One region of the Metabacillus litoralis genome, then DNA from elsewhere that is predicted to be linked to it. Evidence: a T-box and tRNA genes for the amino acid it is inferred to sense, from the RefSeq annotation. Region 1 holds a T-box; the other holds one or more tRNA genes.
What was found. The T-box of region 1 lies ahead of trpS (tryptophan--tRNA ligase). A T-box ahead of a tRNA ligase gene usually reads a tRNA of that ligase, here a tRNA-Trp.
Positions count from the first base shown of each region.

Region 2: it encodes a tRNA-Trp, which carries the amino acid that the T-box ahead of trpS (tryptophan--tRNA ligase) is inferred to sense. The anticodon was not compared.

Region 1 is NZ_CP033043.1:5,019,459-5,023,852, reverse strand. Features, by position in the region: gene D9842_RS24580 (peptide ABC transporter substrate-binding protein) at 1-795, opposite strand, end outside; gene D9842_RS24575 (DUF3899 domain-containing protein) at 1,198-1,557, shown strand; T-box leader at 1,604-1,807, shown strand; gene trpS (tryptophan--tRNA ligase) at 1,894-2,883, shown strand; gene D9842_RS24565 (YjbA family protein) at 2,959-3,711, opposite strand; gene D9842_RS24560 (DUF2268 domain-containing putative Zn-dependent protease) at 3,882-4,394, opposite strand, start outside.
Region 2 is NZ_CP033043.1:393,753-398,146, reverse strand. Features, by position in the region: gene D9842_RS01770 (class-II aminoacyl-tRNA synthetase family protein) at 1-802, shown strand, start outside; tRNA gene D9842_RS01765 (tRNA-Arg) at 848-921, opposite strand; tRNA gene D9842_RS01760 (tRNA-Asn) at 940-1,014, opposite strand; tRNA gene D9842_RS01755 (tRNA-Ile) at 1,035-1,108, opposite strand; tRNA gene D9842_RS01750 (tRNA-Gly) at 1,119-1,192, opposite strand; tRNA gene D9842_RS01745 (tRNA-Cys) at 1,207-1,280, opposite strand; tRNA gene D9842_RS01740 (tRNA-Gln) at 1,291-1,365, opposite strand; tRNA gene D9842_RS01735 (tRNA-His) at 1,637-1,712, opposite strand; tRNA gene D9842_RS01730 (tRNA-Trp) at 1,728-1,801, opposite strand; tRNA gene D9842_RS01725 (tRNA-Tyr) at 1,852-1,935, opposite strand; tRNA gene D9842_RS01720 (tRNA-Thr) at 1,947-2,019, opposite strand; tRNA gene D9842_RS01715 (tRNA-Phe) at 2,191-2,263, opposite strand; tRNA gene D9842_RS01710 (tRNA-Asp) at 2,653-2,729, opposite strand; tRNA gene D9842_RS01705 (tRNA-Met) at 2,794-2,870, opposite strand; tRNA gene D9842_RS01700 (tRNA-Ser) at 2,893-2,985, opposite strand; tRNA gene D9842_RS01695 (tRNA-Met) at 3,021-3,097, opposite strand; tRNA gene D9842_RS01690 (tRNA-Ala) at 3,268-3,343, opposite strand; tRNA gene D9842_RS01685 (tRNA-Pro) at 3,355-3,431, opposite strand; tRNA gene D9842_RS01680 (tRNA-Arg) at 3,525-3,601, opposite strand; tRNA gene D9842_RS01675 (tRNA-Leu) at 3,663-3,751, opposite strand; tRNA gene D9842_RS01670 (tRNA-Gly) at 3,760-3,834, opposite strand; tRNA gene D9842_RS01665 (tRNA-Leu) at 3,871-3,956, opposite strand; tRNA gene D9842_RS01660 (tRNA-Val) at 3,989-4,064, opposite strand; tRNA gene D9842_RS01655 (tRNA-Glu) at 4,103-4,174, opposite strand; rRNA gene rrf (5S ribosomal RNA) at 4,210-4,325, opposite strand.

The sequences.
Region 1 (4,394 bases):
GTATTGAATTGTTTCTAAAGATACTGTTTCAGCATCCCAATACTCAGTATTTTTTTCCATTGTCCATTCTGTAGCAGTTGTTCCACCCCAGTTTGTCATAACAAATGGACCATTATAAACTAATGTATCTTGAGAAGTTGCATATTTATCGCCTTGCTCCTCAACAAACTTTCTGTTTTGAGGATAGAAAGTACCAAATGCCATTAAAGATTCGAAATATGGTACTGGTTTTTCTAGAGTAATTTCAAGAGTTTTTTCGTCAATAGCTTTAACACCTAAAGTGTTAAGATCTACTTCTTTACCTGCCGCAGCAGCTTCAGTAATTTCTTTTGCTCCTTTGATTTTTCCTTCCATCATGTAAGGACCATAAGGAGAAGCAGTTGCTGGGTCAATCGCACGTTGCCATGCAAATACGAAGTCATCTGCCGTAACAGCATCTCCGTTTGACCATTTAGCATCTTTTAATTTAACAGTGTAAACAAGTCCATCTTCACTTACTTCAGGCTCACCATCAGCCATACCAGGAACAGGATTTTGATCTTGGTCTAAACGGTATAACCCTTCCATAGTATTAGCTAAAGCTGTAAAACTCGCAGAGTCTTGTGCCATAACGCTATCCATAGATGGAATTTCAGATGTTTCTAAAACCTTTAGTTCTTGCGCTACTGTTTCTTCAGCCGTATCTTTGTCGCCTTCAGTCTCAGTAGTTGTGTCACCACCGCCGTTACATGCTGCTAAGAACATGCTAAGTACTAGCGATAATGCTAAAAGTAGAAAAAATTTCGACTTTTTCACAAATTTGACCTCCCTTTTTTTAATACAAGTTTGCTTTACAGAGATTATTATACAAGTATTCAAACAATTGTGCATTTACTTTTTTAATAAAATTTACAGAAATGCAATAATAGTAAAGAAAATCGAATAAAAAATAGGTACATATACCTATGTATTTCACAAGAATTTTCTTAATCTTTTTAACATTTTTTGTAACAACACTTTAACGCGTTGACTTGTAAAGGGTTACATTATCTCACACACTTTTTTGGAGAATGTGTAAATTTTTTAATTTAACTTTTAACATTTTTCATGAAAATTTCTACTAATACTTTGTCTACTATAATAATTTCTCGACTTTTTCCCTTCCCCCTTTCTTCTGATATAATAATCGTTATGAAATTGTAGAAAAGAGTGAAGAACATGCCCGATAAAAAATCGTTTACGCTTGTTATTGTGTCTTTAATTTTGTCAATCTTACTATCGTTTTTTATTTACCAGAAATTGACGTTGCTTTCATTTATTAATATTTCTTTTTTCTTTGGAGCTGGCTTGCTTTTTATTGCCTTCTTAACACTTACTGTTAAAGGGGGATTCTTTGATGGAATAACATATGGATTTAGAAGAATGTTTGTATCAAAAGGAAAAGAATTATCAAAGCAAGAGGTAGATGAAATGACTCCTGTTTCGGAGCTGCTCACATTTAACCACTCCCCGTTTTTAATTAGTGGGATTATCGTAACTGTGATTATGACCCTAGCAACAATCCTTTATTATTTATAGAAACCATTTGCAAAGAAGAAAATCTTTACTTATAATAAGAAAAAAATAATTGGCTTTGAAAAAGAGTAGTACATATTAGGAGCATTTAAAGAGAGCCTGTGGCTGGTGGAAACAGGTAATGACCGATATGGAATGGACTTTTGAGCTTCTGTACAGAAAGTTAGTACGTACAGACGTTTTCTGCGTTAAAGATTAAGTGATTTCTACTATAGAAATAAGTAGGGTGGCACCGCGGTCCATCGTCCCTATCAATGGGACGAGTGGGCCTTTTTGTATGTTCCAAAAGAAGTGTGGCCAGCTTATCAAATACATGTTCACTATTTAGGAGGAAAACAAATGAAAACAATTTTTTCAGGAATTCAGCCTAGCGGCTCAGTAACGTTAGGAAATTACATTGGGGCATTACGACAATTTGTTGATTTACAGGATGAATACAATTGTTATTTTTGTATAGTCGATCAACATGCAATTACTGTTCCTCAGGATCGATTAGCTCTTCGTAAAAACATTCGTAGTCTCGCAGCCCTTTACCTTGCTGTTGGGCTTGACCCAGAAAAAGTAACATTATTTATTCAATCAGAGGTTCCTGCCCATGCCCAAGCTGGATGGATGTTACAATGTGTTGCCTATATCGGCGAACTTGAAAGAATGACTCAATTCAAGGACAAATCTCATGGGAAAGAAGCAGTTGTTGCTGGATTGCTCACATATCCACCACTAATGGCAGGAGATATTCTTTTATATAATACAGACCTAGTCCCAGTTGGTGAGGATCAAAAGCAGCATCTGGAATTAACAAGAGATATAGCGGAGCGCTTTAATAAGAAATACAACGATATTTTCACCGTTCCGGAAGTTCGTATTCCAAAAGTAGGTGCCCGTGTAATGTCACTCGCTGATCCTACAAAAAAAATGAGTAAATCAGATCCGAATCAAAAAGCATTTATTACTTTATTAGACGACCCAAAACAAATTGAGAAAAAGATTAAAAGTGCAGTAACTGATTCAGAAGGTATCGTTAAATATGATAAAGAAAATAAACCAGGTATTTCTAACTTACTATCGATTTATTCCATCTTTACGAATGAATCAATTGAAGAAATTGAAGCTCGTTATGAAGGAAAAGGATACGGAGACTTTAAAGCGGATGTTGCAAATGTAGTAGTTAATACACTTGCACCTATTCAGGAAAAATACCATCAATTAATGGAATCAGAAGAATTAGATCAAATATTAGACAGAGGTGCGGAAAAGGCAAATGCCGTTGCAAGCAAAATGATTAAGAAAATGGAGAATGCAATGGGACTTGGTCGTAAGCGAAAATAAACATAAATGAAAAAACGATGTGTAAATGTTTTGGTGACATTCTCACATCGTTTTTTTATATGTAGCTCGTCCACTTTAATTAACTTTTGATTCATGTTCCATATCCCAGAGCTTCTCAAAGAAAGGTTGTCCTTTAATTAATCGCTCACATAACTGGATATGCTTTGGAGACCATCCATGTATCGTTTCTTCATATAATTGTCTCCATACTTCATCAAACTCTCGTTGCTGGATATCCTCATATTTAGTTGGATTCCATTCAGTATACCAATACTTTACCTCTGCGGCATTTTTAGTTGCTTGTAACTGATCAAGTGCCATAAATAATAATTGCTTTAATTGGCGCTCTTTTCTTGTTAACCCTCTCATATGTTGAGGTGCCAACGATAAAATATGATATTCTTTTTCATCTTCTTCACTTAACATTTCAATTGAATACTCTTCAGGCTCAATATCCTTTACCATTTCAAATACTAGTTGCTCCTGTCTTGGAATGATTCGGCTTTTACGAATAGGAATTGTATAACCAATTGTGTCAACTGCAAGAATACCAATTCCATCTGTAACAACAAAACAATAATCCAACTGTATTCTTTCATGATTTTTACGAATATAAGCCTTTTGGAAAATATCTTTTAGTAGACCAGGTGGTAACTCCGCTAAGTTGTTTTCTATGTAGTCAAAAAGTAAGGAATTAACCTTTAATAGGGGAACCTGATCAAGAAGTTCAACACTGTCATCCTTTCTCCATTCATGAAAATGACAGACGTTGTACCCGTTCTCTTCACCTTCAAACCAATTTACCCAAACATCATGAAGAAATAACATTTTTTGACCCCTCACTTCAGTACCATTTGTCAAACAGTATAGGCAAATTTTAGATAAATTATTCCAATCATTGAAGAATATGCTTGAATTTATTATGCAAGGTTGTCCTACTTAAAATATATGTTGTGAATTGTAAGAGAATGTTACTTTTCACAACATTAAAGGGTTTTTTATTCAATAAAATCCTCGGCTTCAATCCCTAAAAGTGCTTTTGTCGCCTTGTTCGTTTTCTCCATATAATTTTTCACTAGATGATAACCTACTGCATACCCTAGCATTTTGGGATAAAAACCAGTTCCAAACATAAGCTGTGTAAACTTTTGATCTTGCCGAGTCGTTTTTTTCTGGGGCAAAATTATTCTTTCTAAGAAACGGTCACATTGATCAGGATGATAAAGCTTCGTCCATTCTGCTACCGCCTCTTCACCGAGTTTTTCACGAACGGCATTTTCTGCTAATCCTTCCATTATCATTGTATCTATAATCGTAAAATCCTTTTCAGGTTTTGTAATAGCTGCCAAACGACAAACATGATGATATTCATGAGTTAGCAATGACTTTATATCTTCTTTTTTCACATCTTGTGATAGAAATAAAAATAACTTATCATGAAAAGCTAATCCAGATCGGCCTCTATACTCCATCTCTATTTTCCTGTTATGAACATCAACTGGAAACACAAA
Region 2 (4,394 bases), 600 kb from region 1:
AAAAATTCAAAATAGGTATAATGCGAACTTAAATTTCATGCATACAGAAATTGCCATGAACGAGTTGAAAACCTTTTTCGAATACAATTTTTCAGAAGCTTTAAATTTATTAAAGGTTTCTTCACCTATACAGGTACATAAAGGTAAAAAAGATTTACATTCTTTCACAGATTGGAAAAGAACAACCCTTTTTAAATACGGATTTACACAGGGTGAAGGATTATATACAAACCTAAGATCAATTAAAATAAACATTCCTATTGAACAATATGATCCATTCTTTACTGAAGAATGGGAATGGGAGAAAATCATCTTAGAAAAACATAAAAATATAGATTATTTGATAACAGAAGCTAACAATATTTATAGTTCGATTAAGAAAACAGAGGAGCATATGAAACAATTTCATCCTACCTTTCAACCTGTTTTACCAAAAGGTTTCCAAAAATTGTCTAAAGTAGAACTTGAAAGCGCAATCGCGAACACAGCAGTAACCAATACTGAAGAAAAACTAATAAAACGTTGTGGTGCTATTCTTTTTCTTAATGAATATAAAAATACAAATGATGAGTCTTACACAATAGGATTATTGAAAGTGTGGAATCCACTTCTTAAAAGCCCAGTTACATTGTTTTCTATTGGCTTACGAGCAGATGTAGGAAAGTTCAATTCAGTTGGTGGAAAAGTGGATCAAACAAATTTATGTATGCTACTTCTAAAAAAATTAAATGATCAACAGGTAAAACCTTATAGTTGGAAAGAAGATAATGATGTGAAGAATATATCTCTAGGAACTAAATAAAGAAAGAAAAAGAGACCAGGTGAAAACCACTGGTCTCTTTTTTGACGCGCCTTAGAGGATTCGAACCTCTGACCGACGGCTTAGAAGGCCGTTGCTCTATCCTGCTGAGCTAAAGGCGCATTATCTAAAGACAAAAATGGCTCCGCAGGTAGGACTCGAACCTACGACCGATCGGTTAACAGCCGATTGCTCTACCACTGAGCTACTGCGGAACAAAATGTATGATATAAAGTGGGCCTAAATGGACTCGAACCATCGACCTCACGCTTATCAGGCGTGCGCTCTAACCAGCTGAGCTATAGGCCCATAAGTTTTTTGGAGCGGGTGAAGGGAATCGAACCCTCATCATCAGCTTGGAAGGCTGAGGTTTTACCACTAAACTACACCCGCATATCGAAATGAATTGGAGGCACCACCCGGATTTGAACCGGGGATAGAGGTTTTGCAGACCTCGGCCTTACCACTTGGCTATGATGCCTTAAAATAAATGGCTGGGCTAGCTGGATTCGAACCAACGCATGTCGCAGTCAAAGTGCGATGCCTTACCGCTTGGCTATAGCCCATTGAATTAGCTTCAAGAATTGGCTTCCTTGAATATGCTACATGAATCCTCATCGCAAGAGGATATTTTGGGTTATTTCTGACAGGAAATAACACGAAATATCGTCGACTACTAGGTATACTTTCAACCTTAATCAGTCTCGTTCACTTCATATTCCACACTTTTTACACATAAATTAATGTCTTGTGCTCAAACCAACAAGAGGAAATTTCTTTTCTGCATCTATAATTACTAAGTAACAAGTTACTAAGCAACAAGTCTGAATATAAAATTGGGGCGGCTGATGGGAATCGAACCCACGAATGTCGGAACCACAATCCGATGCGTTAACCACTTCGCCACAACCGCCACAAAATTTTAAATTGGCAGGGGCAGTAGGAATCGAACCCACACCAAAGGTTTTGGAGACCTCTATTCTACCGTTAAACTATGCCCCTAAGATTTTTTTTAGAATCAGTGGAAGATATTTTGCTATCACAAAAATCTATGGTGGAGGGGGGCAGATTCGAACTGCCGAACCCTAAGGAGCGGATTTACAGTCCGCCGCGTTTAGCCACTTCGCTACCCCTCCATATATAAGAGTGCCGGCGAGAGGACTTGAACCCCCAACCTACTGATTACAAGTCAGTTGCTCTACCAATTGAGCTACACCGGCATTATTATAGATATCTATATAAAGCTCTATCTTACTTACCAGTCACCCAAATCTCAGAAAGATTATTCAAGAAGCGGCTCGATTTGTGTGCTGAAGCAAATACTTCGAAGCATATTCGATCGTGCTCTACCAATTGAGCTACACCGGCATTTTTTTTGCAAAATTGAAAGGTGGCTCGGGACGGAATCGAACCGCCGACACATGGATTTTCAGTCCATTGCTCTACCAACTGAGCTACCGAGCCATATAATTAGTTAGTATTAATATATAAGATACAGGATTGCTTCTTTACGTATTAGTTATTTGTTCTGATAACTTGGTAGTATTTTAAGGTTTTCAATTAGTAAATCGTCCTCATCTCGGAGGGTTTATTCAAGAAGCAGCTCGATGAGTACGCTGAAGTTTATTCAGAGAAGCATATTCGAACGTGCTCTACCAACTGAGCTACCGAGCCCAAAAAAGTTTACGGCTTCCACTAAGCTTCGAATCTCTTCGTCAGCTCCCTCACTCACATCCTCACGTATAGTCATACGCTCCGGTGCTCGTTCACTTGCTTCCTCGACCTTCTCGCTTATTGAAACCCTTTTACTCAAAAATTAGAGTCTGAATTTCCATTATTATCTATTATAATAATGGCGGTCCGGACGGGACTCGAACCCGCGACCTCCTGCGTGACAGGCAGGCATTCTAACCAACTGAACTACCGGACCGGAGTTTTTTAACGAAGTGAAAATAACTTACCTTAACATTTACCATAACATTACATTTAAAGTTTGGTTGCGGGGACAGGATTTGAACCTGCGACCTTCGGGTTATGAGCCCGACGAGCTACCAGACTGCTCCACCCCGCGATAATAAAATAAAAAATAAATATGGAGGAGGAAAGGGGATTCGAACCCCTGCGGGCTTTGACACCCCTGTCGGTTTTCAAGACCGATCCCTTCAGCCGGACTTGGGTATTCCTCCAATAACATATGTGACCTATTGGCCGTTTGTGCAAATGGTAGCGGCGGAGGGAATCGAACCCACGACCTCACGGGTATGAACCGTACGCTCTAGCCAGCTGAGCTACACCGCCATAATGACAAAACGCTCACTGTTTAAAAACCATGCTCGTCATGTCTCTTGTCAGACACATTCCTCGCAAGCCTACAATGAAGCTTATTCATGATGTTTACGGCTCGCTCTAGCCAGCTGAGCTACACCGCCATAATTGTATATGTTACTTATAAAGAAATTAAACAAATTTGGTGGAGCCTAGCGGGATCGAACCGCTGACCTCCTGCGTGCAAAGCAGGCGCTCTCCCAGCTGAGCTAAGGCCCCTTAATAATGAATGGTCGGGAAGACAGGATTCGAACCTGCGACCCCTTGGTCCCAAACCAAGTGCTCTACCAAGCTGAGCTACTTCCCGTACTAAATATCAAAGATGTATGTGGAGATCAGAGACTTAGCTTTGCTTAAAAGCACAACTCTTATTCACACATCTTACTTTTAAATCTAATATTGGCGCGCCCGAGAGGAGTCGAACCCCTAACCTTTTGATCCGTAGTCAAACGCTCTATCCAATTGAGCTACGGGCGCATATAATCTAAATTAATCTATAAAAATTAAGGTAGTTATTTTCGCTAGCGCGAAAAAACTATGGTGCCGAGGACCGGAATCGAACCGGTACGGTAGTCACCTACCGCAGGATTTTAAGTCCTGTGCGTCTGCCAGTTCCGCCACCCCGGCACTACTATTGGAGCGGAAGACGGGATTCGAACCCGCGACCCCCACCTTGGCAAGGTGGTGTTCTACCACTGAACTACTTCCGCGTACTGGATAGTTATTTTACTATCATAAAAAAAACATGGTGCGGGTGAAGGGACTTGAACCCCCACGTCACAAGGACACTAGATCCTAAGTCTAGCGCGTCTGCCAATTCCGCCACACCCGCTTTTTAAGTTGTTTCGCTAGAGCGAAATATTATGGTGGAGGATGACGGGATCGAACCGCCGACCCCCTGCTTGTAAGGCAGGTGCTCTCCCAGCTGAGCTAATCCTCCAAATTAATACGTTACTTCCTATATTAAGTTATAGTAAGTGACCCATACGGGATTCGAACCCGTGTTACCGCCGTGAAAGGGCGGTGTCTTAACCGCTTGACCAATGGGCCATATTTTAATTGTTTCATGACCATAAAATGATCATGCCTGGCAACGTCCTACTCTCACAGGGGGAATCCCCCAACTACCATCGGCGCTGAAAAGCTTAACTTCCGTGTTCGGCATGGGAACGGGTGTGACCTCTTCGCCATCATTACCAGACAATTTTTAAAGACAAATATTATTATAATAACTTCACAAAAAATTTCAAGACCTTTTTATAAAAAACTT